One region of the Pseudomonas sp. B424 genome, then DNA from elsewhere that is predicted to be linked to it. Evidence: predicted binding sites of a transcription regulator. Region 1 holds the regulator's gene; each other region holds the start of a gene.
The links. The regulator sigma-54, encoded in region 1, starts transcription at its own class of promoters, with help from an activator protein. The targets are predictions, from matches to a motif close to ANTGGCATNNANNTTGCTNT.

Region 1 (10,275 bases):
GCGGGCATGCCAATCACTCGCTGTTTTGGGAAGTCATGAGCCCGGCAGGCGGGGGCAAGCCGGAAGGTGCGCTGGCCAAGGCCATTGATGAGCAGCTGGGTGGGCTGGAGACCTTCAAGGAGAACTTCACGAAGGCCGCCCTGACCCGATTTGGCAGTGGCTGGGCATGGTTGAGCGTGACCCCGCAAAAAACGCTGGTGGTCGAAAGCAGTGGCAACCAGGACAGCCCGCTGATGAATGGCAACACACCGATTCTGGGGTTGGACGTGTGGGAGCACGCCTATTACCTGCGTTATCAGAATCGCCGTCCGGAATACATCAATGCGTTTTACAACGTTATCAATTGGCCAGAAGTTGCACGTCGCTACCAGGCGGCAACGGCCTAAGCCCACAGATAAGGATTCAGGCGGATTATGGGCACCCAACTATTGGCGGTCGGCGGCGTGAGGATGTTTCGCTATGCCCTGGGCACGCTATTGCTGTTGGCGGGCACGACGTTGCTTGTGTCCAAGGGGTTGGTCTGGCTGGATCTTGAGCCAAGAATGTTGCGGGCACTGCAGGGTGGGGCACTCTGTGCGCTGGGTACGGCCTTGGGCGCGGTGCCGGTGCTGGTCATCCGCAATATGCCGGTGGCGGTCAGCGACACCTTGCTGGGCTTTGGAGCCGGAGTGATGCTGGCGGCCACCGCCTTTTCGCTGATTGTGCCGGGTATTGCCGCGGCTCAAGGCTTGGGGTTGTCGCCCTGGGCCTCCAGTGGCCTGGTCAGCGCGGGCATCATGTTGGGCGCATTCTGTCTGTACCTGGTGGATCGCAAGGTTTCGGGGGGAGGGCCGGAAATATTCGTCAGTCGTCCTGGTGAGCCAGTCATCGCGCCGCGTATCTGGCTGTTTGTGATTGCGATTGTGGCGCACAACATTCCCGAAGGCATGGCGGTCGGCGTGTCGGCGGGTGGCGGTATGCCGGATGCGGATAGTCTGGCGATGGGGATTGCGTTGCAGGATGTTCCGGAGGGGCTGGTGATTGCGCTGGTTCTGGCGGGGGCAGGGATGTCGCGGGTCAGGGCCTTCTTGATTGGAGCGGCTTCCGGTCTGGTCGAGCCGGTATTTGCGGTGCTGTGTGCCTGGCTGGTGAACCTTGCCGAAGTATTGTTGCCGTTGGGGTTGGCCTTGGCGGCAGGGGCGATGCTGCTGGTGGTGACGCAGGAGGTGATCCCCGAGTCGCGCCGCAATGGTCACGACAAACTGGCGAGTCTGGGGTTGTGCGTCGGTTTTTGCCTGATGATGGTGATGGATACGGCGTTGGGGTAGGTTGCCGTAAATCTGACGTACCTGTAGCCGCTGCCGAAGGCTGCGGTCGATCGCGAAGCGGTCGCGCGCTATTGATAATGGTCCTGAGGACCTTATCGCGGCCTGCAGCAGCGGCTACAAACTGAATCTGCCACTGACTTACTCGCCTTCGTCGAAGAAGTTGTTGATCAGCTTGGCCAGCGCATCCAGTGCTTCCTGTTCTTTCTCACCTTCAGTCTTCAGGTGGATGATGGTGCCTTTACCTGCCGCAAGCATCATCATGGCCATGATGCTTTTGCCGTCGACCATTGATTCAGGTGTGCGTCCTGCTCTTATCTGACATGGATACTGACCCGCGATACCGACGAACTTTGCCGATGCCCGGGCGTGCAAGCCCAGTTTGTTGATGATTTCAATTTCCAGTGCAGGCATCGCAGGGTAGATCCTTCAAGTAAGGTCGCGGTGGCGAACCTGAACGTTCTTCAGAGTTTCTTGCAGGCACTTGCCCAGGCGTTCGGTCAGGTACACGGAGCGGTGATGCCCGCCCGTGCACCCAATGCCAATGGTCACATAGGCACGATTGCTTGCGGCAAAGCGGGGTAGCCACTTAAGCAGGTAGCTGGAGATGTCCTGGAACATCTCTTCAACATCCGGCTGGGCGGCCAAATACTCAGCCACCGGCTGGTCCAGCCCTGACTGTTCCCGAAGCTCGGGTTTCCAATAGGGGTTGGGCAGGCAACGAACGTCAAACACAAGGTCGGCATCCACCGGCATCCCGCGCTTGAAACCGAATGACTCAACCAGAAAGGCAGTGCCGGGCTCCGGCTTGTTTAGCAGGCGCAGCTTGATGGTGTCGCGCAGCTGATACAGGTTCAGATTGGTGGTGTTGATGGTCAGGTCGGCCAGGTCGGCGATCGGGCCGAGCAACTGGGTTTCGTCACGAATGGCCTCGGCCAGCGAACGGCTGGCGCTGCTGAGCGGGTGACGCCGACGGGTTTCCGAGAAGCGCTTGAGCAAGGTTTCTTCGTCGGCATCCAGGTACAGGACATCGCACTGGATATGACGGTTGCGCACTTCTTCAAGCAATTGCGGGAAACGAGACAAGTGACTCGGCAGGTTTCTCGCGTCAATCGACACGGCCACCAGCGGCTGTGCCAGTTCCGTGTGGATCAGTGCACGTTCCGCCAGCTCAGGCAGCAAGCCGGCTGGCAGGTTGTCGATGCAATAGAAACCGTTGTCTTCAAGGACGGCGAGGGCAGTGCTTTTACCGGAGCCGGAGCGTCCGCTGACAATGACTAAGCGCATGATTAATGACCGTTCTGTACGTCCAGAACAACCTGATACAACGCTTCGTTGCTGGATGCACTGCGCAGTTTTTCGCGCACGTCCTTGCGATCGAGCATGCTGGCGATCTGCCGGAGCAGTTCCAGGTGTGCATCGGTTGCCGCTTCGGGCACCAGCAAAACGAAAAGCAGGTCGACCGGCGCGCCATCGATGGCGTCGAAATCTATGGGGGCATCGAGGTGCAGCAAGGCGCTGACAGGCGACTCGCAACCCTTGAGGCGGCAATGGGGTATGGCGATGCCGTTACCAAAACCGGTAGATCCCAGTTTTTCACGGGCAATAAGGCTCTCGAAAACATCCTGCATTTCCAGACCAGGCACTTCGCGGCTGATCAGGTTGGCAATGTGTTCGAGTGCGCGCTTTTTACTGCCGCCCGGCGCGTTCACAAGGGAGCGGCCGGGGGTCAGGATACTTTCAAGTCGGATCATGGGTAGGGAGTATTAACGACCGGTTGCGCCCTGGAGCAGGCTTTGGGTCTTTTCCTTATGCTTTTTCAGTTGGCGATCAAGCTTGTCAGTGAGCAGATCAATGGCGGCATACATGTCGTCATGCTCGGCGTTGGCAACGACTTCTCCTCCATGGATGTGCAAGGTGGCTTCGATTTTCTGTTTCAGTTTTTCGACCGCCATCGTTACCTGTACGTTGGTAATCTTGTCGAAATGACGCTCCAGTCGGTCGAGTTTTTCGCCGATGTAAGCGCGTAGCGGTTCGGTGACTTCCAGTTGGTGTCCACTGATGTTGACTTGCATACAGTTTCTCCTTTGATGCCATTGCATAAAGCGGCAGGCCGAGCAGCCTGCCACTGAAACGCCGGGGTCCGTGGCTTACATCAAACGCTTGCGTTCGCTCGAAGGCGCTATCCCTAGGGATTCGCGGTACTTGGCGACGGTGCGACGGGCTACCTGAATACCTTGTGCCTCCAGTAAACCAGCGATCTTGCTGTCACTCAACGGCTTTTTCTGATTTTCAGCGGCAACCAGTTTTTTGATGATGGCACGGATGGCGGTGGAGGAGCATTCACCGCCTTCGGAGGTGCTGACGTGGCTGGAGAAAAAGTACTTGAGCTCATAAATGCCGCGCGGGGTATGCATGAACTTTTGTGTGGTAACCCGGGAAATGGTGGACTCATGCATGCCGACCGCTTCTGCAATGTCATGCAGCACCAGTGGCTTCATGGCTTCGTCGCCATACTCCAGAAAACCGCGCTGATGCTCGACGATCTGAGTCGCCACTTTCATCAGGGTTTCGTTGCGGCTTTGCAGGCTTTTGATGAACCAGCGCGCTTCTTGCAGCTGGTTGCGCATGAAGGTGTTATCGGCACTTGTGTCGGCGCGGCGCACGAAGCCTGCGTACTGCGGGTTGACCCGCAAGCGTGGTACGGACTCCTGGTTAAGCTCTACCAGCCAGCGCTCGTTGTCCTTGCGTACGATCACGTCAGGCACGACGTATTCAGCTTCGCTGGACTCGATTTGCGAGCCGGGGCGCGGATTGAGGCTTTGCACCAGCTCAATGACCTGGCGCAGCTCATCTTCCTTGAGTTTCATGCGGCGCATCAGCTGGCTGTAGTCGCGCGCACCCAGCAGGTCGATGTAGTCCGTGACCAGGCGTTTGGCTTCGTTCAGCCAAGGCGTCTTGGCCGGGAGCTGGCGCAGTTGCAGGAGCAGGCACTCGCCCAGGTTGCGTGCGCCAATACCGGCCGGTTCGAATTGCTGGATGCGGTGCAAAACGGCTTCGATTTCATCGAGCTCAATGTCCAGTTCCGGGTCGAACGCCTCGAGAATTTCTTCGAGGGTTTCGTCCAGGTAGCCCTGGTTGTTGATGCAGTCGATAAGGGTCACACCGATCAGGCGGTCGGTGTCGGACATCGGCGCCAGGTTCAGTTGCCACAACAAGTGGCTTTGCAGGCTTTCACCGGCAGAGGTGCGGGTGGTGAAGTCCCACTCGTCATCGTCGTTGCTTGGCAGGCTGCTGGCGCTGGTCTGGTAGATGTCTTCCCAGGCCGTGTCGACAGGCAGCTCATTGGGGATGCGGTCGTTCCAGTCGCCTTCGTCCAGGTTATCTACAGTCGGCGCTGATTCCTGGTAAGTGGGTTCCTGAATGTCGGCGTTGGGTTTTTGCTCGATGTTGTCGGCCAGTGGGTCTGCATTGTCGAAGTCGTCGCCTTCTTCCTGGCGTTCGAGCATCGGATTGGACTCCAGGGCTTCCTGGATTTCCTGTTGCAGGTCGAGGGTCGACAATTGGAGCAGGCGGATGGCCTGTTGCAGCTGAGGTGTCATTGTCAGCTGCTGGCCCATTCTCAGGACTAGCGATGGTTTCATGGCAGGGGCTTAACACCTTATTCGCCGGCGCGCATGGCGCCATCCACTACAGGGGCGCGTGCGCGCCAAACATAAGCAAATTATATGCCTGAAACCGGTGCGTTTGCCTAGGGGTGTTCTGAATTAGTTTGTTTGCTGCGAAATCAATTCAGGGCGCCCGATCGGGCGCCCGGGTAAAACAAGCATGCGGGCTTTGTGCGGGTAATGGCACTTTGGCAGTGCAGGGGTGCGCCTGGCCTTACAGGCGGAACTCGTGGCCCAGATACACTTCTCTCACCAACTTGTTGGCCAGAATCGTTTCAGCATCGCCTTCAGCGATCAATTGACCGTCGTTAACGATATAAGCGGTTTCGCAGATATCGAGGGTTTCACGAACGTTGTGATCGGTGATCAGTACGCCAATGCCTTTGGCTTTGAGGTGGTAGATGATTTGCTTGATGTCGCCGACCGAGATCGGGTCAACGCCGGCAAAGGGTTCATCGAGCAGGATGAACTTGGGCGCGGTGGCCAGTGCGCGGGCGATTTCTACCCGGCGACGTTCGCCACCGGACAGGCTCATGCCCAGGTTGTCGCGGATGTGGTTGATGTGGAACTCCTGCAACAGGCTTTCCAGCTCTTTGCGCCGACCTGCCTTGTCGAGCTCCTTGCGCGTTTCAAGGATCGCCATGATGTTGTCGGCGACCGACAGCTTGCGAAAGATCGAGGCTTCCTGGGGCAGGTAGCCAATACCGGCGCGTGCACGGCCGTGCATCGGCTCGTGGCTGACATCCAGGTCATCGATCAGTACGCGACCCTGATCGGCATGTACCAGGCCCACAATCATATAGAAGCACGTGGTTTTGCCCGCGCCGTTGGGGCCGAGCAAACCCACGATTTGCCCGCTGTCGATCGACAGGCTGACATCACGAACTACCTGACGGCTCTTGTAGCTTTTGGCCAGATGCTGGGCTTTCAGAGTTGCCATTACTGGGCCTTCTGCGGGTCGGTTTTCTTCTTGGGCTGGATCACCATGTCGATGCGCGGGCGAGGTGCAGTGACCTGGCTACCATTGGCGCGACCGGCGTTGGCGACTTGTTTCACCGTGTCGTAGACGATTTTCTCGCCTTCGGTGGTGTTGCCGTCGTTGATGACTTTAGCCTTGTCGATCAGCACGATGCGATTTTGCGGCGCATGGTACTGAATGGTGACGGCATAAGCCTGAACCGGTTTCGGGTCAGTGGCCTTTTGCAATTGCTCGAAGTAAGCCAGGTTGCCGACGGAAGTCACCACGTCGATTTCGCCCGCGGGATTGCGCGTAATGGTCACGGTGTTGCCGGTGATTTTCATCGAGCCCTGGGTGATGATCACATCGCCCTTGTAGGTGGCAACGCCTTGCTTGTCATCCAGCTGCGCTTCGTTGGCCTGGATGCGGATAGGCTGTTCGTTGTCGTTCGGCAGAGCCCAGGCGCTCACGCTTCCCAGTGCTGCGCTCAAACCGAGCAATAAAGGGAGGGTTTTAACGAGACTCATACTGTCCTCTTACGTTGGACAGCAGGTCCATCCTGCCGTCTTTCAAATATGCTTTCATTCCCTTGCCAGTAGTTACGCCGCCAGCGCCGTCGATTCTAACGTCTCGCTCGGTCTGCGCATATTGCTTCTGCGGGAATACAGTCATGCGGGTACTGGTGATAATCGTCGTGCGGTTCTTTTCGTCGGTGCGGGCTACGCGCACCGAATCGATCAGCTCAACCTCGGTACCGTCCGGGTTGACTTCACCGCGCTCGCTCTGGACGTGCCAGGGGAATGCGGTGCCCCGGTACATCTGCAGGTCCGGGCGAGTCAACAGAGTGACCTCGGATGCCTTTAAATGTTCCAGCTTGTCAGAGGTCATTTCGTACTGCAGCTTGCCGTCCGGCAAGAACTGCAGGCTGCGTGCGTTGGTGGCGTAATAGTCGATAGCGTTTTCATCGACAGCCGCAGACGGGGTGTCGAGAAAGCGTTCCGGCCTGATATTCCAATAGCCAACCGCTGCAAACAGCGAGGCTATGATCGCGAACAACAGAATGTGGCGAATCTTTTTGCTCAGCATACAAAGCTCTATAGGTAGGCGGCGTGAGCTGCGTCCAGGCTGCCTTGGGCACGCAGGATCAACTCGCAGAATTCGCGGGCGGCGCCTTCGCCACCGCGTGCCTGTGTAACGCCGTGGGCGTGTTGGCGCACAAAGCTTGCGGCATTGGCCACGGCCATGCCCAGGCCGACTCGACGGATAACCGGCAAGTCAGGCAGATCGTCCCCCAGGTAGGCAACCTGTTCATAGCTTAGGTTGAGTTGGCCAAGAAGCTCGTCCAATACGACCAATTTATCTTCCCGACCCTGATACAGGTACGGAATGCCGAGGTTTTGTGCGCGGCGTTCGACCACTGGGGTTTTACGGCCGCTGATGATTGCAGTTTGCACCCCCGCGGCCATCAGCATCTTGATGCCTTGACCGTCGAGGGTGTTGAAGGTCTTGAACTCGCTGCCATCTTCGAGGAAGTACAGGCGGCCGTCGGTCAGCACGCCGTCAACGTCAAAAATGGCAAGCTTGATGTCTTTGCCGCGCTTGAGCAGGTCCTGGGTCATTACATCACTCCTGCGCGTAGCAAGTCGTGCATGTTCAAGGCACCGACGGGGCGGTCTTCCTTGTCGACAACAACCAGCGCGCTGATTTTGTGGTCTTCCATAATTTTCAGGGCTTCGGCTGCCAGCATGTCGGCCCGGGCAGTTTTGCCGTGGGGGGTCATGACGGCATCAATGCTCGCGTTGCGGATATCGATCTCGCGGTCCAGGGTGCGGCGCAGGTCGCCGTCGGTGAAGATTCCGGCCAGACGGCCGTCCTGCTCAACGACCACGGTCATGCCCAGGCCCTTGCGGGTCATTTCCATCAGCGCTTCCTTGAGCAGGGTGCCGCGTACCACTTGCGGCAGTTCGTCGCCGGAGTGCATGACGTTTTCGACTTTCAGCAGCAGGCGACGACCCAGCGCGCCACCGGGGTGCGAGAAGGCAAAGTCTTCGGCCGTAAAGCCGCGCGCTTCGAGCAGTGCAATGGCCAGGGCATCGCCCAGCACCAGCGTTGCGGTGGTCGAGGAGGTCGGGGCCAGGTTCAGCGGACAGGCTTCCTGAGCCACCCGGGCGTCAAGGCTGACGTCGGCGGCTTTAGCCAGGGGGGACTCGGGGTTGCCGGTCATGCTGATCAGCTTGATGCCCAGGCGCTTGATCAGGGGCAGCAACGTGACGATCTCAGCGGTAGAGCCTGAGTTGGACAGCGCGAGGATGATGTCATCGCGGGTGATCATGCCCATGTCGCCGTGGCTGGCTTCTGCCGGGTGGACGAAAAAAGCCGTGGTGCCGGTGCTGGCCAGGGTGGCGGCAATTTTGTTGCCGATGTGCCCGGACTTGCCCATGCCGACCACGACTACCCGGCCTTTACTTGCCAGAATCATCTCGCAAGCGCGTACGAAATCTGCGTCGATATGGGCCAGCAAACCTTCTACGGCTTCCAGTTCGAGGCGAATGGTGCGTTGGGCAGATTGAATCAGGTCGCTGGATTGGCTCATGTTTGAAGTCGGGTAGCCTGAGAAAAGGCAAGGATTATAGCGGTTATGCGCGCTTCCCTCACGTTTGATCGCTGAGCTTTATTGTTCATGTAGGTAAAGAGTGGCACGTTTGTGTGAAAAACCGATTTATTTCACTGTATTGAGGCTGAACCGGCACTCCTTCGGTCTTGGGCGGTCACTATGTGCAGTGGTATAGTTCGCCGCCAGTTCGGCCCGCCAGGGAACGCGTGCTTCTTAATCAAGAGGTTTGGTGTCCGGGTGAGAGGCAGAGGCTGCATCGCAAGGAGTTTAGATGAGCGCCGATAACGCCTACGCGGTCGAGCTGAAGGGAGTGTCCTTCAAGCGCGGTACGCGCAGCATCTTCAATAATGTCGATATTCGTATCCCTCGTGGCAAAGTCACGGGGATCATGGGCCCGTCGGGCTGCGGCAAAACCACACTATTGCGCCTGATGGGCATGCAACTGCGTCCCAGCAGCGGCGAAGTGTGGGTCAACGATCAAAACCTGCCGACCCTGTCGCGCAGTGATCTGTTTGATGCCCGCAAGCACATGGGAGTGCTGTTTCAAAGCGGCGCCCTGTTTACCGATCTGGACGTTTTCGAGAACGTTGCCTTCCCGCTGCGGGTGCATACCGAGCTGCCGGAAGAAATGATTCGGGACATTGTGCTGCTGAAATTGCAGGCAGTGGGTTTGCGCGGGGCTATCGATTTGATGCCCGACGAACTGTCCGGTGGCATGAAGCGCCGGGTGGCGCTGGCGCGGGCGATTGCCCTTGATCCGCAGATTCTGATGTATGACGAGCCCTTCGTGGGGCAGGACCCCATCGCTATGGGGGTGTTGGTGCGGCTGATCCGCCTGCTCAACGACGCGTTGGGCATCACCAGCATTGTGGTTTCTCACGACCTGGCTGAAACAGCGAGTATCTCTGACTATCTGTATGTAGTCGGTGATGGTCAGGTGCTGGGGCAGGGCACGCCGGAAGAGTTGATGAATGCCGATAATCCGCGCATTCGTCAGTTCATGACCGGTGACCCGGATGGCCCGGTTCCGTTCCACTTTCCGGCGTCGGACTACCGAACCGATCTACTGGGGAAGCGCTGATGCGCAAGCGTTCATTAATGGACCGTATCGGCCTGTTTGGCCGAGCCGGGATCGACATCGTCGCGGTACTGGGGCGTTCGTCGATTTTCCTGTTTCATGCACTGCTGGGGCGTGGCGGCATTGGTGGAGGGTTCGGGTTGCTGATCAAGCAACTGCACTCCATTGGCGTGATGTCGCTGGTGATCATTGTCGTGTCAGGCATCTTCATCGGCATGGTGCTGGCGCTTCAGGGCTTCAGCATTCTGTCCAGCTACGGCTCCGAGCAGGCGGTAGGGCAGATGGTTGCCCTGACGCTGTTGCGCGAGTTGGGGCCGGTGGTCACTGCGTTGCTGTTTGCCGGTCGTGCCGGGTCTGCATTGACCGCTGAAATCGGCAACATGAAATCCACCGAGCAACTGTCGAGCCTTGAAATGATCGGGGTCGACCCGCTCAAATACATCATCGCGCCACGGTTGTGGGCCGGGTTTATTTCCCTGCCGGTGCTGGCGATGATTTTCAGTGTGGTCGGCATCTGGGGCGGTTCGTGGGTTGCTGTGGACTGGCTGGGTGTCTATGACGGCTCGTACTGGGCCAATATGCAAAACAGCGTAACCTTCAGTGGTGACGTAATTAACGGGATCATCAAAAGCATCGTATTTGCCTTTGTAGTG
Region 2 (10,275 bases), on a different contig from region 1:
CCCGCCGGAAAATGGCGGGGTTTTGACGAACCTCGTTAGTGCGAGGCGTATCCGGACACTACCACAGCAAAATAAATACACAAGCCATGTGGGGTTTTGCTGTTTGCCCCTGAACGGATTGCAACGGGAGATTATTCGTAGCAGCTGCAGCAGGCTGCGATCGGCGACGCAGTGGTCGTAAAGTCAGGTTGCGCGGTGTGTCAGTTGAGCAAAGGACTGAGGTTTACGATTGCTGCGCAATCGGACGCAGCCTGCGGCAGTTGCTACGGGAGCATCTGCCGCAGTTGCGCCTGTTCACAGATTACACGTCGCCGCTGGTCGTCTGCCGAGCGCCACTCGCGGATATCTTCGACGTGGCGAAAACAGCCCAGGCAGACTTTGTGCTCATCCAGCCGGCAGGTGCTGATACATGGGGACGGCACTGCCGGGCTGACGTTGCTGTAGAGCGGTTTTGCGGGTTTAACAGGAGCGGTCACTATCAGATCTCTTCAAATTCCAGCTCGGCGCCAGCGTGTTCCAGGGTCAGGCGCTGAACCATTTCGCTGAGCAACTCGTCGGTTTTATCGCACTTCCACGAACTGCGCTTTTCATCGTAGTCAAAGTGGAAACCGCCATTGGGAGCGGCCAGCCAGAGCTGAAGCACGGGGGCTTGGCGGCTGAAGATCAGGGCTTTGCCATTCTCAAACTTGACCGTCAGGATTCCGGCGGAATTTTCCACATCTACGTCCAGATCACAGTCGTCGAAGATGTCTTCCAGATTTTCCTGGGTGGCATCGACCAGATCGTGAAAACGGGCTTCAGTCAAACTCATGGTGGAACCTCGTAATGTCTAGTCATGCTCGGAGCTCGCAAGATACGGGCGCTCCAGGCCGATTGCAAACCCCATGACACCTGCCGCCAACCACTACTGATTATCCACACAGGGCCTTGCGCGCGGCGCGTTCTGCTGCATAGGCAAGCTGGTAGGCGCTGGGTATACTCGGGCGCAATTAATACTTTTCAAAGGATTTCGCCATGAAGCGCCTGATCTCTTCTATTGCTGCGCTCCTCGCGGTCGCCTGCCTTGTTTCTGCCTGTGGTCAAAAAGGACCGCTGTATCTGCCCGATGACAGCAAATCCCCGGAAGACCAAGCGAAGTCGTCGCAATCGCAATCGCACAAGCACCAATAAGGGAACACCATGGACGCTTTTAATTACCGGGACGGCGAGCTGTTCGCCGAAGGTGTTGCGCTGACGGCCATTGCCGAGCGTTTTGGCACGCCGACCTATGTGTATTCCCGTGCGCACATCGAGGCGCAATACAACGCTTTCGCCGATGCCCTGAACGGCGTGCCGCACCTGGTGTGTTTCGCGGTCAAGGCCAACTCCAACCTGGGTGTGCTCAATGTCCTGGCGCGTTTGGGCGCCGGTTTTGACATCGTGTCCCGTGGCGAGCTGGAACGTGTGCTGGCCGCTGGCGGCTCGGCTGACAAGATCGTGTTCTCCGGTGTGGGCAAAACCCGTGACGACATGCGTCGCGCCCTGGAAGTGGGCGTGCACTGCTTCAACGTCGAGTCCACCGAAGAGCTTGAGCGCCTGCAGATTGTGGCCGCCGAAATGGGCGTTCGCGCGCCGGTCTCGCTGCGGGTCAACCCGGACGTCGATGCGGGCACGCACCCGTACATTTCCACCGGCCTGAAGGAAAACAAGTTCGGTATCGCCATCGCTGACGCCGAAGATGTGTACATCCGCGCCGCACAATTGCCGAACCTGGAAGTGGTTGGCGTCGATTGCCATATCGGCTCGCAACTGACCACCCTCGAACCTTTCATCGATGCGCTCGACCGCCTGCTGGCGCTGATCGACCGTCTGAGCGATTGCGGCATTTACCTGCGCCATATCGATCTGGGTGGTGGTTTGGGCGTGCGTTATCGCGACGAAGAGCCGCCGTTGGCCGGCGATTACATCAAGGCCGTGCGCGAGCGCATTGACGGTCGCGACCTGGCGCTGGTGTTCGAGCCCGGCCGCTTTATCGTGGCCAATGCGGGCGTGCTGCTGACCCGGGTCGAGTACCTCAAGCACACCGAACACAAGGATTTCGCCATCGTCGATGCGGCGATGAACGACCTGATCCGCCCTGCGTTGTACCAGGCCTGGATGGACGTGACCGCGGTTCGCCCGCGTGACACCGAAGCCCGTGCTTACGATATCGTCGGCCCGATCTGCGAAACCGGCGACTTCCTGGCCAAGGACCGCCAACTGGCCTTGGCCGAAGGCGATCTGCTGGCGGTGCACTCGGCTGGCGCGTATGGCTTTGTCATGAGTTCGAACTACAACACCCGTGGCCGCGCTGCCGAAGTTCTGGTGGATGGCGACCAAGCATTTGAAGTGCGTCGTCGCGAGACCGTAGCCGAGTTGTTTGCTGGCGAAAGCCTGCTGGCGGAGTAAACCCATGTTGCTGCGTTTTACTAAAATGCACGGCCTGGGCAATGACTTCATGGTTCTCGACCTGGTCAGCCAGCACGCGCATATCCTGCCCAAGCATGCCAAGCAATGGGGTGATCGGCACACGGGTGTCGGTTTTGATCAACTGCTGCTGGTTGAGGCACCGAGCAACCCGGAGGTGGATTTCCGTTACCGGATCTTCAACTCCGACGGTTCCGAAGTTGAGCAATGCGGCAACGGTGCGCGCTGTTTTGCGCGCTTCGTGCTCGACAAACGCTTGACCACCAAGCGCCAGTTCAAGGTCGAAACCAAAGGCGGCATCATCGAACTGAACGTGCGCAGCGATGGGCAAATCAGCGTCGACATGGGCCCGCCGCGTCTGATTCCTGCCGAGATTCCGTTTGTGGCCGATGCCCAGGCGTTGAGCTATGAGCTGGATGTCGACGGGCAGACCGTTGAGTTGGCGGCCGTGTCGATGGGCAACCCCCATGCGGTGCTGCGCGTCGACGATATCAACGCCGCGCCGGTGCATGAGCTGGGACCAAAAATTGAACATCACCCGCGCTTCCCGGCACGGGTCAATGTCGGTTTTCTTCACGTAATTGATCGCCAGCGCGGGCAACTGCGGGTCTGGGAACGTGGCGCCGGGGAAACCCAGGCCTGCGGTACCGGCGCGTGTGCCGCTGCTGTGGCCGCCATCAGCCTGGGCTGGATGGACTCGCCGCTGATCCTGGATTTGCCCGGTGGCCGTTTGTCCATCGAATGGGCCGGTCCAGGCCATTCGGTGATCATGACCGGCCCGGCGATGCGTGTTTACGAAGGACAAGTCCGTTTATGAGCGAGCGCAACCGATGACCGACAAGACGCAGCCCTTGGAACTCGACGCATCTGTGGATAACTCGCAGGCAGACACTGTTGCGGCCTACCTGCAGGCGCATCCGGACTTCTTCAACCAGCGCGATGAGCTGTTGCTGTCGCTGCGCATTCCACACCAGCGCGGCGACACGATCTCGCTGGTGGAGCGCCAGCTGGAGCTGTTGCGTGGTCGTAACATCGAGATGCGTCATCGGTTGTCCCAGTTGATGGACGTGGCCCGCGACAACGACCGCCTGTTCGAGAAAACCCGGCGCCTCAACCTCGCCTTGATGGACGCTACCAGCCTTGATGAACTGGTGATTGCCGTCGAAGACAGCTTGCGCCAGGACTTTCAGGTCCCCTTCGTCAGCCTTGTGCTGTTTGGCGACAACCCGATGCCGGTCGGCCGCTGGGTCAACAGTGCCGAGGCGCAACGCGCGCTGGGTGGTTTGCTGACGGAAGGCAAAGCGGTCAGCGGCAGCCTGCGCGAGCATGAGCTGGACTTCCTGTTTGGCGAAGAGCAGCGCAAGCAGATCGGTTCGACGGCCGTGGTGGCGCTCAACCATCTGGGTTTGCACGGCGTACTGGCGATTGCCAGTCGCGACCCGCAGCACTACAAGAGCTCGGTGGGCAGCCTGTTCCTGGGTTATGTCGCCGAAGTTCTGGGCCGGATGCTGCCGCGCTTTACCAACGCCCTGCGTTCGGTACGTTAGATGCAAGGTCAGCTGGACGCTTACTGCATTCACCTGCGCAGTGAGCGCCAGGTGTCGCCCCATACGCTGGAGGCTTACCGCCGCGACCTGAACAAGGTGCTGGGGTTTTGCGCCAAAGAATCAATCACCAGCTGGACTGCGCTGGATATCCAGCGCCTGCGCCAGCTGGTGTCACGTCTGCATCAGCAAGGGCAATCATCGCGCAGCATTGCGCGTTTGCTCTCGGCGGTGCGCGGGCTTTATCACTATCTCAATCGCGAAGGTTTGTGCGACCACGACCCGGCCAACGGCCTGGCCCCGCCCAAAGGTGAGCGTCGCCTGCCCAAAACCCTGGATACCGACCGTGCCCTGCAATTGCTGGAGGGTGCCATTGAGGACGACTTTATGGCCCAGCGCGATCAGGCCATTCTGGAGTTGTTCTACTCCTCGGGGCTGCGCCTTTCGGAGCTGACCGGGCTCAATCTGGAGCAACTGGACCTGGCAGACGGGCTGGTGGAAGTGCTCGGCAAGGGCAGCAAGACCCGCGTGCTGCCTGTGGGCAAGAAGGCCCGGGAGGCGCTGCAGGCGTGGTTGCCCTTGCGGGCTCTGGCCAACCCCGAGGACGACGCCGTGTTCGTCAGCCAGCGCGGCAGGCGTCTTGGGCCGCGAGCCATTCAACTGCGGGTCAAGGCAGCCGGAGAGCGCGAGCTGGGGCAGAACCTGCACCCGCACATGCTGCGCCATTCATTTGCCAGCCATCTGCTGGAGTCCTCCCAGGATTTGCGCGCCGTGCAAGAGTTGCTGGGGCATGCGGACATCAAAACTACGCAAATCTATACTCATCTGGACTTCCAGCATCTGGCATCGGTCTACGACAGTGCCCACCCACGGGCCAAACGCAGTAAGGACAGTGAATGACGATTGAGCTGATTACCTTCGACCTGGACGACACCCTGTGGGATACCGCACCGGTGATCGTGAGTGCCGAAGCGGTGCTGCGCGAATGGCTGGTTGTTAATGCACCAAAAGTGGGCGCTTTAGACGTTGAGGCATTTCAGGCCGTTCGCCAGCAGGTCTTGAGTGACGAGCCGCAACTGCGGCACCGGATCAGTGCGCTGCGCCGGCAGATCCTGTTTCATGCCCTGCAGGGGGCGGGTTACGTGAATGCTGCCAGCCTGGCCGATGATGCATTTGCCGTGTTCATCGAGGCGCGCCACGCCCTGGAAGTGTTCCCGCAGGTCGAGCCGATGCTGATCACCCTGGCCCGGGATTACGCCTTGGGGGTGGTCACCAACGGCAATGCCGATGTACGGCGAATCGGTCTGGGGCATCACTTCAAGTTTGTGTTGTGTGCCGAAGATATCGGCATCGCCAAGCCGGATGTGCGGTTGTTTCATGAGGCACTGGTGCGTGGTGGGGTGGCAGCGGGTTCGGCGGTGCATGTGGGCGATCATCCGGGCGACGATATCGCCGGTGCCCAGCAGGCGGGTTTGCGCGCGGTGTGGTTCAACCCGGGCGGCAAACACTGGGACGGCGACAAGGCCCCGGACGCCGAGATTGGCTGCTTGAGTGAGTTGCCGGCGGTGTTGAAAGCTCTCGGTTAGAGCCAACAACCATCGTGTAGCCGCTGATGAGCAGCGCGAGGCTGCGTAGCAGTCGTAAACCCTGAGTACTCATTTGCCCTGAAACACCGGGGTGTCCGATCTTCGACGGCTTCGTCGGGGTGCCGCATCACGCCGATCGCAGCTTTTGTTCCTCCAGGTTTCTACAAGATTCCCATCACCCACAAAAAAACCCGCAGCGACGGCGGGTTTTTTCTTCAAGCGAACAAGCTGCCCTTAGATAGGGCGGCTGCCGTACTTGTTGTCAGGCTTCTTGGGTGGGTCAGCCACCACGTTGGCCTCAACTTCCTGCACCTTGCCGCCTTTGGACAAAAACTCTTCCATGGCGCGAGCCAGAGCATCACGCTCCTTGTTTTTGGCTTCTACACTGGGCAGGTCATCAACCGACACCGCAGCCTTGGATTTGCCTTTGGCCGCAGGGGCCGGCGCATCTTCGCCACCGTCGTCGTCAGCAACGTCCTCAGCGGCCGTTTCCAGGCCCTCTTCGGTATCGTCGTCTTCGCCTACTTCGAGGTCATCATTTTCCAGATCATCGTCGCTCATGTTCTACCCCATGACATACGTAAAGCAGATTAGTTATAGACCAGCTGGGCCAACTGTCGACCACCGCTGGTGAAAAAGTAGCCTTGGGCAAACCGCGGCTCACGCCTCTTCATCGTTGTAACGCGAAGAGGGCTTGGTGAACACCGCCATTATCACGGTGTTCGCCTGAATAAACACCTTGCCAGGCGCCCAGTGCCAGATGCTCCAGCAGCACGGGACACGGGCCTTGAAAGCGTCGGGAGATCATCCTCGCCTTCGTCGTACTCGAGCATTGTTTTCTGCCCTTCGGCGCGCATTCTAGCGTGCTGAAGAAAAAAGCAAAGCGGCTAATAGTCGAGTTGCGCTGCAAGTGACTGTCGCATAAACAAGCGTAGAACTTGTCGGCCCCTGTAACGCGTAGGAGAAATCATTTCATTGGCGTGAATATCGTCTTGTTACAGGCAAAAAAAAACCCGGCAGGCCGGGTTTTTTTTAGGGGTAGTTACAGGTTATAGCCACGTTCGTTGTGTTGGGCCAGATCGAGGCCGACAGCCTCTTCCTCTTCAGCCACACGCAGACCCATCACGGCATCCAGTACCTTGAGAATGATGAAGGTCACAATCGCGGTGTAGATCACAGTGAAGGCGACGCCTTTGAACTGGATCCAGACCTGGGCTGCGATGTCGGTCACGGTGCCGAAGCCGCCCAGTGCCGGGGCTGCAAATACACCGGTGAGAAGAGCGCCGACGATGCCGCCGATGCCGTGTACGCCGAATGCATCCAGCGAGTCGTCATAGCCCAGCTTGCGCTTGAGGCTGGTGGCGCAGAAGAAACAGATGACACCCGCCGACAGGCCGATCACGATCGAGCCCATCGGGCCTACGGTGCCTGCAGCCGGAGTGATGGCTACCAGACCTGCAACCACGCCCGAGGCGATGCCCAGCGCGCTTGGTTTGCCGTGGGTGATCCACTCGGCAAACATCCAGCCCAGTGCGGCAGCGGCAGTTGCGATCTGAGTCACCAGCATCGCCATGCCGGCGGTGCCGTTGGCGGCAGCGGCCGAACCTGCGTTAAAGCCGAACCAGCCGATCCACAGCATGGCTGCGCCCACCAGGGTGTAACCCAGGTTATGCGGGGCCATCGGGGTGCTTGGGTAGCCTTTACGCTTGCCGAGCACGATGCACGCCACCAGGCCTGCGATACCGGCGTTGATGTGGACCACGGTGCCGCCTGCGAAGTCGAGTACGCCCCAATCCCACAGCAGGCCGCCGTTGCCGCTCCACACCATGTGCGCAATCGGCGCATAGACCAGGGTGAACCACACACCCATGAAGATCAGCATGGCCGAGAACTTCATGCGTTCGGCAAAGGCGCCGACGATCAGTGCCGGGGTGATGATGGCGAAGGTCATCTGGAAGGTGATGAACACGGCTTCCGGGAACAACGCGGTGGATGAGGTCAGGCTTGCCGGCGTTACACCCGCCAGGAAGGCTTTGCTGAACCCGCCGATGAACGAATTGAAGTTGGTGACGCCCTGCTCCATGCCAGTGGTGTCGAACGTGATGCTGTAGCCATAAATGACCCACAGGATGCTGATCAGACCGGTAATGGCGAAGCACTGCATCATCACGGAAAGAATGTTTTTGGAGCGCACCATGCCGCCGTAGAACAGCGCCAGGCCGGGAATGGTCATAAACAGCACCAAAGCGGTTGCAGTCAGCATCCAGGCGGTATCGCCGGAGTTGAGGACTGGAGCAGCCACTTCGTCTGCCGCCATGGCCAGGCCAGGCATTACGACGGACAGCAGGGCTCCGAGCCCTGCGATTTTACGCAGAGTCATAGTGTTTTCTCCTGGGGCGTTGGGGTTTGGCGGCTTAGATTGCGTCGGTATCGGTTTCGCCGGTACGGATGCGAATAGCCTGTTCCAGATTGACCACGAAAATCTTGCCGTCACCAATCTTGCCGGTGTTGGCTGCCTTGGTTATCGCCTCGATAACCCGATCAAGATCCTTGTCGTCGATGGCGACATCAATCTTCACCTTTGGCAGAAAATCGACCACGTATTCCGCGCCGCGATACAGCTCGGTGTGACCCTTCTGCCGGCCGAAGCCTTTAACCTCAGTAACGGTAATGCCTTGTACGCCGATTTCGGACAGCGACTCGCGCACGTCGTCTAACTTGAACGGCTTGATAATGGCGGTGACTAGCTTCATGAAACTTCTCCCGAATTGGTGGACTTGCCCCAGGAAAACAAACCCGGCTCAAGTCTAAGCGCAGTGTCTGGCTTTGTAACGCGTCGTTAGCCTTCTTCAGGCTGCACAACGTGCGTAAATCGCTGGTGACGAAAACACTCCTTGAACCACCTGCCGCACTGCCTTCGTCACAGCTGCTGCATCAGTGCATGAGTCATGTACGACTAAGCAGAAACCTTGCCATGTCTGGAAAAGTCAGCAATTACAGAGATTTATGGGAAGTTGATGGCTTTTGGCCTGATTTTCCGGGGTATTTGTGCTCGAAGATGGTGCATGGCCGGCACAGGGGGTGCGCGAAAAATGTGCAGAAGCCCGCCGGCAATGAGCCCTGATACCCCGTGATACACTCGGCGCCATCAGTTTTAAGGACCTTACCCATGCTCGCGCCCAAAGACCTTCTCGACGCCCTTGGTGGCCACGCTTCACGCTTGTTCAGCGGCGAAACCGCGCTGCCGCGCAACGAAATCGAAAGCCAGTTCAAAGCCTTGCTGCAAAGTGGCTTCAGCAAACTGGACCTGGTGAGCCGCGAAGAATTCGACAGCCAGATGGTGGTCCTGGCCCGCACCCGTGCGCGCCTCGAAAGCCTGGAGGCCAAAGTGGCCGAGCTGGAAGCCAGGCTGTTGCCGCCGACCGAGTAATGCTCAACGGCGGTGCGTATCACAAAAACAAGGACGTTTTCACATGCTGGTCATGAACCCTTTGGTGCCCGAGATGATCGCCTCGGATCTTGCCCGCAGCTTGCACTACTACTGTGAGGTGCTCGGCTTCAAGATCGAGTACCAGCGGCCCGAGCATCATTTTGCGTTTTTATCGTTCCATGGCAGCCAGTTGATGCTGGAGCAGGACGACCTTGAAGAGTCGTCCTGGCGTGTCGGCCCACTGGAGCCGCCGTTCGGTCGCGGCATGAACCTCTCGATCAAGTGCCCGCACGCCCCGGGCCTGATTGGCCGCCTTGAAGCGGCAGGCCACACCTTGCGCAAACCCCTCGAAGAACGCTGGTATCGCAGCAACGACGTGCTGTTTGGCGAGCGCAACTTTTTGGTGCTCGACCCGGATGGCTACTTGTTACGCTTTGCCGAGGACCTGGGGACCAAAGCGCTATAGGACATGTGCAGAAAAATCAGCCAGCCCCCAGTAATTCCTGCAGGTGCTGGCTTGCCAGCGATGGCATCGCTTCGCACCGTCAGATGAATCAAGTTTCCTGTATCGCGAACAAGCTCGGAATCCCCAGTGTTTTGCGTACCCATTCACATCCCGTATCCATTCCCCCCCTGACCTTGGTCGACGACTCGCGCAGGATGCATTTTTTGCAAACTCAAGGAATGAGTCATGGCTCTGGCTATCGTTTACAGCCGCGCCCAGGTCGGCGTGGAGGCGCCAGCGGTTACGGTCGAAGCGCATCTGGCCAATGGGTTGCCGGCGTTAACCCTGGTCGGGTTGCCCGAAACTGCGGTCAAGGAAAGCAAGGACCGGGTGCGCAGCGCGATTCTTAATTGCGCGCTTGATTTCCCGGCCCGGCGTATCACTCTCAATCTCGCACCCGCCGATCTGCCCAAGGACGGCGGGCGCTTTGATGTGGCCATTGCTCTGGGCATTCTGGCCGCCAGCGGGCAATTGCCTGCTGCGGCGCTGGAACAGGTGGAGTGTCTGGGTGAGTTGGCCCTGTCGGGCGCGATCCGGCCCGTTCAGGGCGTGTTGCCTGCCGCACTGGCGGCGCGGGCGGCGGGCCGGACCCTGGTGGTGCCGCTGGCCAATGCCGAAGAGGCTTGCCTGGCATGCGGGTTGCGGGTGATCGCGGTCGAACATCTGTTGCAGGTGGTGGCGCATTTCGCCGGGCGCTCGGTGATCGAGCCCTATGTCGCCAGCGGATTGCTGCACGTGGTCAAGCCCTACCCCGACTTGAGCGAT
Region 3 (10,275 bases), on a different contig from region 1:
CTACCGAGTCAGCGATCATGGAAGCGCATGGCGTCAGCCGCACGGTAGTGCGTGAGGCGATTTCCCGCCTGCAGGCCGCAGGGCAGGTCGAGACCCGGCATGGTATCGGCACCTTTGTGCTGGATACACCGAGCCCGAGCGGGTTTCGGATCGACCCGGCCACCGTTGTGACCTTGCGCGATGTACTGGCGATTCTTGAACTGCGTATCAGCCTTGAAGTGGAATCGGCCGGGTTGGCTGCCCAACGCCGCAGCGACGAGCAACTGGCCGCAATGCGTGCGGCGCTGGATGCCCTGAACGAGAACACCGCCCGTGATGGTGATGCCGTGGCCTCTGACTTTCAGTTCCATTTGCAGATTGCGCTGTCGACCGGCAACCGTTACTTCACCGATATCATGACCCACCTGGGCACCAGCATCATTCCGCGCACCCGGCTCAACTCGGCGCGCCTGGCCCATGATGACCAGCAGCAGTACATGAACCGGCTGAGCCGTGAGCACGAAGAGATTTACCAGGCCATTGCCCGTCAGGACTCGGAAGCTGCCCGTGCGGCCATGCGCTTGCATCTGACCAACAGCCGCGAGCGCCTGCGTCATGCCCATGAAGAAGCGGAAGCGCAACGCGGGTAAGCCCCCCTGTGGGAGCGAGCCTGCTCGCGAACAATTTTCGCGAGCAGGCTCGCTCCCACAGTTGAAGTACCTCCTCAGCGGGTACGGACTAAAGTCTGTTCTCGGACAACCTACCTCTGCTCTGGAATTAAATTCAAACGCTGCGTAACGCCAACAAAGCCCGTAATAGACGGGCTTTGCGCTTTTTGTCTGCCAAAATTCGGCCACCGGTTAGCATGATTTAAAGAAATGAGATTGACGTTCCTTTTTTAAGTTGTACGATGACGTACGACGTAGCAAAGCGCTAACGTATTTTCCATCACAACGTGCTCCCAGGGTGTTCGAATAATGAATCCACAAGAACTGAAGTCCATCCTCTCTTCCGGTCTGTTGTCGTTCCCGATAACCGACTTTAATGCTCAAGGTGATTTCCATCGCGAGGGCTACATCAAGCGTCTGGAATGGCTGGCCCCGTACGGCGCCTCAGCCCTGTTCGCTGCCGGTGGTACCGGTGAGTTCTTCTCCCTGGCAGCCAGCGAATATTCGCAAGTGATCAAAACTGCAGTCGATACCTGCGCCAACAGCGTGCCGATCCTTGCCGGTGTCGGCGGTTCGACTCGCCAGGCCATCGAATACGCTCAGGAAGCCGAGCGTCTGGGCGCCAAAGGTTTGCTGCTGCTGCCGCACTACCTGACCGAAGCCAGCCAGGACGGCGTTGCCGCCCACGTTGAGGCAGTGTGCAAGTCGGTGAAAATCGGCGTGATTGTCTACAACCGCAACGTCTGCCGTTTGACTGCGCCGCTGCTGGAACGTCTGGCCGAGCGCTGCCCGAACCTGATCGGCTACAAGGATGGCCTGGGTGACATCGAGTTGATGGTGTCGATCCGCCGCCGCCTGGGCGATCGCTTCAGCTACCTGGGCGGTTTGCCGACTGCCGAAGTCTACGCTGCAGCTTACAAGGCACTGGGCGTACCGGTTTACTCCTCGGCGGTGTTCAACTTCATCCCGAAAACCGCGATGGATTTCTACCGCGCCGTGGCCCGTGAAGATCACGTCACCGTGGGCAAGATCATCGATGACTTCTTCCTGCCGTACCTGGACCTGCGCAACCGCAAGGCCGGTTACGCCGTGAGTATCGTCAAGGCCGGTGCAACCATTTCCGGTTACACCGCAGGCCCGGTACGCACCCCCCTGACCGATCTGTTGCCAGAAGAGTACGAAGCACTGGCCGCCTTGATCGACAAGCAAGGCCCGCAGTAAGCAAGCACCAAGGCCGCTGAGTAATCAGCGGCCTTTTGCGTAAGGGAATATGCTCGGCGGCTGTAAAAATTCTCCCAAAGAATCACACACAGCGTCACCTGAAAGCCCGCCACATCAAAAAATATTCACCCGCGCATAAAAATAATCAGTGGGAGTAGTACTACATGCAAGCGACCAAGCCTACGCGCGTCCGCTATTTGATTTTGCTCATGCTTTTTCTGGTGACCACGATCAATTATGCAGACCGTGCGACCATCGCCATTGCGGGCTCCAGCCTGCAAAAAGACCTCGGCATCGACGCCATCACTCTGGGTTATATCTTCTCCGCATTTGGCTGGGCTTACGTGGCCGGACAAATCCCCGGTGGCTGGCTGCTCGATCGATTCGGTTCGAAAAAAGTCTACGCCCTGAGCATCTTCACCTGGTCACTGTTCACGGTGCTGCAAGGATTTGTCGGTGAGTTCGGCATGTCTACAGCGGTGGTTGCACTGTTTATGCTGCGTTTTCTGGTGGGTCTGGCCGAAGCGCCATCCTTTCCCGGTAACGCCCGCATCGTGGCCGCCTGGTTCCCGACGGCAGAACGTGGCACGGCATCCGCCATTTTCAACTCGGCGCAGTATTTCGCCACGGTATTGTTCGCTCCGTTGATGGGCTGGATCGTCTATTCCTACGGCTGGGAACACGTGTTTATTGTCATGGGCCTGTTCGGCGTCGTGTTTTCAGGCATCTGGCTGAAAGTGATCTACAGCCCTCGCGAACACCCGGGCATTAACGAAGCCGAGTTCAAGTACATCGCTGAAAACGGCGGCATGGTCGACATGGACCAAAAAGGCAAAAAGGCTGACGGTCCAAAGTGGGATTACATACGTCAACTCCTGACCAATCGCATGATGCTCGGCGTTTATCTGGGGCAGTACTGCATCAACGGCATTACCTACTTCTTCCTGACCTGGTTTCCGGTGTATCTGGTACAGGAGCGCGGCATGACCATCCTCAAGGCCGGTTTTATCGCCTCATTACCCGCCATCTGCGGGTTTATCGGCGGGGTGCTGGGCGGGGTGATTTCCGATTACCTGCTGCGCAAAGGCCATTCCCTGACCTTCGCCCGCAAGGCGCCGATCATTGTTGGCCTGTTGGTATCGAGCAGCATCGTGGCGTGCAACTACGTGGATGTTGAGTGGATGGTCGTCGGCTTTATGGCCCTGGCGTTCTTCGGTAAAGGTGTAGGTGCACTGGGCTGGGCCGTCGTCTCCGACACCTCGCCCAAACAGATCGCCGGGTTGAGCGGTGGCCTGTTCAACACCTTCGGCAACGTCGCTTCAATCACTACCCCCATCGTCATCGGCTACATCATCAGCTCCACTGGCTCGTTCAAATGGGCGCTGGTGTTTGTCGGTTGCAACGCACTGGTGGCGGTATTCAGCTACCTGGTGATCGTAGGGCCGATCAAGCGTGTGGTACTTAAAGAGCCACCGTCCAGCGGTTCGAAAATCGCTGAACTTGCACCTGTCCATTCTTGAGGAGCGGCGTCATGACGTTAATTGAACATTCCGACTCGCCGCGCTCGATCCGCCTGCACCCGCTGGATAACGTTGCAGTCGTGGTCAACGATCAGGGCGTACCGGCCGGGACAGTGTTTGCCGACGGCCTGGTGACCCTGGACTTTGTGCCCCAAAGCCACAAGGTAACGCTGGTCGACATTGCCGAAGGCGGCGAGGTGATTCGCTACGGCCAGGTCATCGGCTATGCCTTGAAGGCGATTGCCCGTGGCAGCTGGGTCAATGAAGACCAGCTGCGCATGCCCACCGCACCGTCGCTGGACAGCCTGCCGCTGGCCACCGATGTTCCGCCCGCGCAGTCGCCGCTTGAGGGCTACACCTTCGAGGGGTATCGCAACGCCGACGGTACCGTGGGCACGCGCAATATTCTGGGCATCACCACCACCGTGCAGTGCGTGACCGGGGTGCTGAACCATGCCGTCAAGCGGATCAAGGATGAACTGCTGCCCCGTTACCCCCATGTCGATGACGTGGTGGCGCTGACCCACAGCTACGGTTGCGGGGTGGCGATCAGTGCCACCGATGCTTATATCCCGATCCGTACCGTGCGCAATCTGGCACGCAACCCCAACCTGGGGGGCGAAGCGCTGGTCATCAGCCTGGGCTGCGAAAAACTGCAGGCCGGCCAGGTGATGCACGACAACGACAGCTCGGTGGACCTCAGCGATCCGTGGCTGTATCGCTTGCAGGACGCCACCCAGGGCTTCAACGAAATGGTCGAACAGATCATGGCGCTGGCCGAAATCCGGTTGAAAAAACTCGACCTGCGCCGCCGCGAAACCGTGCCGGCGTCCGAGTTGATTCTGGGCATGCAATGCGGCGGGAGCGATGCGTTTTCCGGGATCACCGCCAACCCGGCACTGGGCTATGCCTCGGACCTGCTGCTGCGGGCGGGGGCGACAGTGATGTTTTCCGAAGTCACCGAAGTGCGCGACGCCATCTACTTGCTGACCTCCCGCGCTGAAACCCGGGCCGTGGCTCAGGAACTGGTGCGCGAAATGGACTGGTACGACCGCTACCTGGCCAAAGGCGAAGCGGATCGCAGCGCCAACACCACCCCGGGCAACAAAAAGGGCGGGCTGTCGAATATCGTCGAAAAATCCCTGGGCTCCATCGTCAAATCCGGGACCAGTGCGATCAATGGCGTGCTGGGCCCCGGCGAGCGTTTCACGCGCAAAGGGCTGATTTTCTGTGCCACCCCCGCCAGCGACTTTGTGTGCGGCACCTTGCAACTGGCTGCCGGGATGAACTTGCACGTGTTTACGACCGGTCGCGGCACGCCCTATGGCCTGGCGATGGCGCCTGTGGTGAAAGTCTCGACCCGTACCGAGCTGGCGCAGCGCTGGCCGGACCTGATCGACATCGACGCCGGGCGCATTGCCACCGGGCGCGTGAGCATCGAAGACCTCGGCTGGGAGCTGTTCCACTACTACCTGGACGTGGCCAGCGGCAAAAAGCACACCTGGGCCGAGCGGCACAAATTGCACAACGACCTCACCTTGTTCAACCCGGCGCCGATTACCTGATCGACCAGACCACGGATTTAGGGTGGAAAGTCTGCGGTGGGAGCGAGCCTGCTCGCGATGGGATTGCTGCGGTGTCGCGGCCTGACCGCATCGTTTGCATCGCGAGCAGGCTCGCTCCCACAGTTGAAGTATTTACAGGGACGGGTGTCAGCCCAGCAGCTCACTCATGGCGATGATCTGTTCGGCCACTTGAATCAGCTTTTGCTGACGGCTCATGGCTTGGCGTCGCATCAGGGTGTAGGCCTCTTCTTCGTTGCAGCTTTTCATTTTCATCAACAGGCCCTTGGCCAGTTCGATGCGCTTGCGCTCGGCCAGTTGCTGGTCGCGGGCGTGCAGTTGGGCGCGCAGGGCCTGGTCGCTTTCAAAACGCGCCATGGCCACATCAAGAATCGGCTGCAGGCGCTGTGCGTGAATGCCCTCGACGATGTAAGCGCTGACCCCGGACTTGATCGCCTGGCGCATCACACCGCGGTCGTGCTCGTCGGTGAACATCACAATCGGCCGTGGCTGGTCACGTGTGACCAGCACCACTTGCTCCATCACATCGCGGCTGGGTGACTCGGTGTCGATCAGGATGACATCCGGGCGCACCATTTCGACCCGTGCCGGCAGGTCGATGGTCAGGCCTGATTCGTCAATCACTTCAAAGCCGGCTTCGGTCAGCGCAGCTTTCAGGCGGCCGACTTTTTTCGCCGTGTCGTTGATCAGCAAGATACGCAGCATGGGACAGGCTCCGGTCAGCGACGGGCAAGAAGGGGAGCGCTGGCGCTCATGGCATGCAGCGCAAAGCTTCGTGCATAGCCTGCAGGGTCCGAGCCGTCCCACACCTTGCCATCGATCAACTGGCTGCTGCGCAAGTCCGCTCCACTTGCAACGACCCCTGCGTCGCTGGCGGCGTCGCGGTACAGCGCCAGTTGCTGAACCTGACGGGCAACGCCCAGGTAGTCAGGGTCTTCGCGCAACAAGCCCCAACGGCGGAACTGGGTCATGAACCACATGCCATCGGACAGGTACGGCAAGTTGACCTCGCCGCCGCCATGAAAGCGCAGCGCGTGCGGGTCTTGCCAGTGATTGCCCAGACCGTCGCTGTAGTGGCCGAGCAGGCGCGGCTCGATGCATTCAACGGGTGCATTCAGGTACGCGGGGGCGCTCAACAGCTGCGCGGTGCTGCAGCGGTTTTCGTCGCTTTGTTCGATAAAACGGCTGGCTTCGAGGATCGCCATCACCAGCGCACGGGCGGTATTGGGGTACTGCTCGACGAACGCCCGGGTGCAGCCGAGGACTTTTTCCGGGTGGTCGGGCCACAGCGCCTGGGTGGTGGTGAGGGTGAAGCCCATGTTTTGTTGCACTGCACTGGCGGCCCATGGCTCGCCCACGCAAAACCCGTCAATGCGCCCCGCCTGCAAGTGCGCAACCATCTGCTGCGGCGGCACCACCACGCTGTCGACGTCTTGCAGCGGGTGGATGCCTTGACTCGCCAGCCAGTAATACAGCCACATGGCATGGGTGCCGGTGGGAAACGTCTGGGCGAAGGTCAGTTTTGAGCGACTTTGGTGCACGTGTTGTTGCAGTGCCTCAGGACGGGTCACGCCCTGGGCCTGCAAGGCGTGGGAAAGGTTGAGGCTCTGGCCGTTCTGATTGAGCCCCATCAGCACCGCCATGTCCGTGGCCGCCACGCCGCCAATCCCCAGATGCACGGCATAGATCAGGCCGTAGAGGCTGTGGGCAGCGTCGAGCTGGCCGCTGACCAGATTGTCCCGCAGGCTGGCCCAGGAAGACTGGCGCTTGAGGTTCAGGGTCAGGCCAAAAGGCTGGGCGAACCCTTGAGTGGCGGCCACCACCACCGAGGCGCAATCACTGAGGGCCATAAAACCGAGGTTGATTTCGGTTTTTTCCGGGGCATCGCTGCCGTTTACCCAGGCCAGAGGGCCGGCGGATGGTTCGTTCATGGGGGCTGCACCTTGGCAAAAGCATACTGCGAGGGTGCAAGGCATATGCCAGAGGGCTTAACCCATCCGCAAACAAGCTTTGCGCAGCAATGGAAACAGCACGCGCCTGATTGGCGACAGACGCGTGATTAATAGATGTCGATATTCTTCAGTATGGTTATTAACTTACAACCAAAACACCTATAACTGTTCGCGCGCCTTTAAATCGCCTTGGTTCTATTAAAGTCTCACTCTATCTTTAGATTAAATAGTGATTAGTCAGCGCTGGTTTTATGCCTTTATGATCTGTCCACAACATGTCGTTAGGCAGGAGTGGCGCAATGACTATTCAAATAAAACCTGTAGCAGGTCGGATTGGTGCACAACTTGAAGGCATAAAACTGGGCGGGGATATTAGCGCCGAATCTTTCGAGTTTATTAATCAGGCATTGTTGAAATATAAAGTTCTGTTCTTTCGCAGCCAACATCTGGATGACGCCGAACACGAAGCGTTTTCTCGACGCTTCGGCGATCAGGTGCCGCATCCGACCGTGCGCTCCGCCGAGCAAAGCGCCGCCATCCTGCATCTGGATGCCAAGGAAACCCGTGCCAATTCCTGGCACACCGATGTGACCTTTGTTGCCAATTACCCGAAGATTTCCATCTTGCGCGGCGTGGTCATCCCGCCTTATGGCGGCGACACCGTGTGGGCCAATACTGCGTCGGCCTATGCCGACTTGCCAGAACCTTTAAAACAACTGGCCGACAGTCTGCGCGCCTTGCATACCAATGTTTATGACTATGCCGCGCCGCGTAATACCGATGAGTCGGGACTTAAACGTTATCGCGAACAGTTCACGGCCCAAGTGTATGAAACCGAACATCCGTTAGTGCGTGTTCACCCGGAGTCGGGTGAAAGAAGTTTGTTGTTGGGCCACTTTGTCAAAGAGATACAGGGCGTCAGCAGCAGCGATTCCAAACAACTGATCCGACTGTTCCACGACCGCATTACCCATGTGGATAACACCGTGCGCTGGCGCTGGCAGGAAGGCGATGTGGTGATCTGGGACAACCGCGCCACACAGCACATCGCGATCAACGACTACGGCGATGCCCCGCGCATCGTGCGCCGAACCACCATCGACGGCGATGTGCCGGTGGGTGTGGACGGTCGACTGAGCCAGGCGCTCAAGCCGACCCCGGACACTCGCTCGCCGAAAACCGAAGCCGACAAAAAACACCTCGCCGCCTGACAGGGCCCCCATTCCCTTGCTCCAAGGAAGACGTGCATATGGCCTCATTCAAACGTAATGCCCTGTTTCGCAAGGGCCGCATTGCCGCCGTGTTGGCGGCGGTTCTGGCAGCCCCTCTGGCCCAGGCCGATGTAGTGCGCATCGGCGTCGCGACCGCAGGGGGTGGTGAGCCGGTCACGTTCAGCGGCTCGACCCTGGGCATCGTGCGCAACCAGCAATTGCTGGAAAAAGCATTCGCAGGCAGCGGCACCGACGTGCAGTGGTTCTTCTTCAAAGGGGCAGGCCCGGCGGTCAACGAAGCCTTGTCCAACCAGCAGCTGGACTTCGCCTACCAGGGTGATCTGCCGGCTGTGGTCGGGCGTTCCAACGGGCTGGACACCAGATTGCTGGCCGCCCTGGGCGTTCGGGCCAATCTTTATCTGGCGGTGCCCAAGGGCTCGGACATCAAGAGCATCGAAGACCTTAAAGGCAAGAAGGTTGCGGTGTTTCGCGGCACCAACGGCCATCTGGTGTCGATCAACCTGTTGGCCGAACACGGGTTGACCGAGCGCGATATCAAGGTGATCAACCTCGATACCGGCAGTACCCAGGCCGCCCTGGTTTCCAATGGAGTGGATGCCGCCTTCGGCGGTCGCGAACTGTTCAAGCTGCGGGACAAAGGCCTGATCGACATCATTTACGACAACCCGGCACAGGACGTGCGCTACACCCGCCAGACCGCATTGGTGGTACGCGGTGCCTATGAAAAGGAGCATCCGGCCAACGTGCAAAAGGTCGTCGATACGCTGGTGGACGCGGCGAAATGGACGTCTGAAGACAGCCACCGTGACGCCGTTTTCACCGAGTGGGCCAAGAGCAACGACCCGGTGGATTCACTGCGCGCCGACTTTATCGGGGTCAGCCTGCGGGACAGGGCGTCGCCGCTGATCGACACCTTTCTGGTGAGTCGTTATCAGGCGGTGGCGGACCAGGCCAAGGACGAAAAACTTATTCGCCGCCCGGTCAGCATCGACGGCTGGTTCGAGCCCGTCTACTTGCAGACCGCTCTTAAAACCAAAGGGCTGGAAAACTTCTGGACGGCCTATGGCCCGGATGGCAAGCAGCCTGCTGGTAATGCCGTCGCTGGCAAGTAACCGCATACCCCTATGGGGCTACCCCTTTGGGAGCGGGCTTGCTCGCGATTGAGTCGACGCGGGTATCCAGACAGACCGTGTCGTCTGCATCGCGAGCAAGCCCGCTCCCACACAAACCTATCGTGGCAACAAGAAGGACAGGCATATGCCCAGGGCACAGACGGTCACACGAGAGCAGTACGCTCCGGCGCTACCCAAGGACAACGTCAAGCGCTTGCCGCCGTCACCGCCCCGGCCTGTACGCAAGGTCGAGGTGGTGCGCACATCTTCCTGGGCCACGAAACTGGGTGACAGCGCCTTGCCCTGGCTGTTGCCGCTGGCGCTGCTTGGCCTGTGGTATCTGGGGGTTGAGCGGGGCTGGCTTTCCGAGCAGGTGTTGCCGCCGCCAGCCTATGTTTACGAGACTCTGTCGGACCTGTTCACGTCCGGGGATCTGTGGACAAACGCGGCCGCCAGCCTGCAGCGGGTGGTGCTCGGATTTGCCCTGGGGGCCGTTGCCGGTGTGGCGCTGGGGCTGGCCATGGGGCTGTCGAAAACCGTAGAGGATTATTTGCTGCCCACTTTCAACGCCCTGGTGCAAATACCGGTACTGGGCTGGCTGCCGTTTGCCTTGCTGGTGTTCGGCATCGGCGAGCCGCTCAAGTATGTGTTGATCGCCAAGGCGGCGATGGTGCCGATCACGCTGTGCACCTTGCAGGCTTTTCGTCAGGCGCCCAAAGGGTTGCTGGAGGCAGGGCGGGCCTACGGTTTCAGCCGCTGGCAGAGCGTTGTGTTCATCGTCTTGCCGGCGGCCATTCCAACCCTCTTCACCGGGCTGCGACTGGGCTTCACCAAAGCCTGGCTATCGCTGGTGGTGGTTGAGCTGGTGGCTTCGAGCGAGGGGCTGGGTTACCTGATTGTTTATGGTCGCCAGCTGTTCCAGCTGGATCTGGTGATGGCAGCCGTGGTGGTGGTCGGTGCGATCGGGCTGATGATCGATCGCGGTTTCGATTACGCCGAGCGGCGCCT

Region 2: the regulator sigma-54 is predicted to act here: its motif matches at 8,533-8,552, upstream of glnK (P-II family nitrogen regulator).
Region 3: the regulator sigma-54 is predicted to act here: its motif matches at 6,936-6,955, upstream of ACZRMS_RS22135 (CmpA/NrtA family ABC transporter substrate-binding protein).

The regions. Positions count from the first base shown of each region.
Region 1 covers NZ_JBUZTL010000009.1:85,822-96,096, forward strand. The annotation lists gene ACZRMS_RS13115 (superoxide dismutase) at 1-386, shown strand, start outside; gene ACZRMS_RS13120 (ZIP family metal transporter) at 414-1,307, shown strand; gene ACZRMS_RS13125 (HPr family phosphocarrier protein) at 1,446-1,718, opposite strand; gene rapZ (RNase adapter RapZ) at 1,734-2,591, opposite strand; gene ptsN (PTS IIA-like nitrogen regulatory protein PtsN) at 2,594-3,058, opposite strand; gene hpf (ribosome hibernation-promoting factor, HPF/YfiA family) at 3,071-3,379, opposite strand; gene ACZRMS_RS13145 (RNA polymerase factor sigma-54) at 3,455-4,948, opposite strand; gene lptB (LPS export ABC transporter ATP-binding protein) at 5,187-5,912, opposite strand; gene lptA (lipopolysaccharide transport periplasmic protein LptA) at 5,912-6,457, opposite strand; gene lptC (LPS export ABC transporter periplasmic protein LptC) at 6,444-7,016, opposite strand; gene ACZRMS_RS13165 (KdsC family phosphatase) at 7,025-7,549, opposite strand; gene ACZRMS_RS13170 (KpsF/GutQ family sugar-phosphate isomerase) at 7,549-8,523, opposite strand; gene ACZRMS_RS13175 (ATP-binding cassette domain-containing protein) at 8,816-9,625, shown strand; gene mlaE (lipid asymmetry maintenance ABC transporter permease subunit MlaE) at 9,625-10,275, shown strand, end outside.
Region 2 covers NZ_JBUZTL010000007.1:216,201-226,475, forward strand. The annotation lists gene ACZRMS_RS11400 (DUF1289 domain-containing protein) at 264-482, opposite strand; gene cyaY (iron donor protein CyaY) at 479-811, opposite strand; gene lptM (LPS translocon maturation chaperone LptM) at 1,015-1,170, shown strand; gene lysA (diaminopimelate decarboxylase) at 1,180-2,427, shown strand; gene dapF (diaminopimelate epimerase) at 2,432-3,262, shown strand; gene ACZRMS_RS11425 (DUF484 family protein) at 3,276-3,992, shown strand; gene xerC (tyrosine recombinase XerC) at 3,993-4,889, shown strand; gene ACZRMS_RS11435 (HAD family hydrolase) at 4,886-5,575, shown strand; gene sutA (transcriptional regulator SutA) at 5,810-6,136, opposite strand; gene ACZRMS_RS11445 (ammonium transporter) at 6,618-7,955, opposite strand; gene glnK (P-II family nitrogen regulator) at 7,990-8,328, opposite strand; gene ACZRMS_RS11455 (accessory factor UbiK family protein) at 8,745-9,005, shown strand; gene ACZRMS_RS11460 (bleomycin resistance protein) at 9,049-9,471, shown strand; partial or broken gene ACZRMS_RS11465 (YifB family Mg chelatase-like AAA ATPase) at 9,697-10,275, shown strand, end outside.
Region 3 covers NZ_JBUZTL010000026.1:3,115-13,389, reverse strand. The annotation lists gene ACZRMS_RS22160 (FadR/GntR family transcriptional regulator) at 1-629, shown strand, start outside; gene kdgD (5-dehydro-4-deoxyglucarate dehydratase) at 957-1,868, shown strand; gene ACZRMS_RS22150 (MFS transporter) at 2,033-3,388, shown strand; gene garD (galactarate dehydratase) at 3,400-4,953, shown strand; gene ACZRMS_RS22140 (ANTAR domain-containing response regulator) at 5,101-5,676, opposite strand; gene ACZRMS_RS22135 (CmpA/NrtA family ABC transporter substrate-binding protein) at 5,691-6,902, opposite strand; gene ACZRMS_RS22130 (TauD/TfdA dioxygenase family protein) at 7,223-8,134, shown strand; gene ACZRMS_RS22125 (ABC transporter substrate-binding protein) at 8,173-9,267, shown strand; gene ACZRMS_RS22120 (ABC transporter permease) at 9,413-10,275, shown strand, end outside.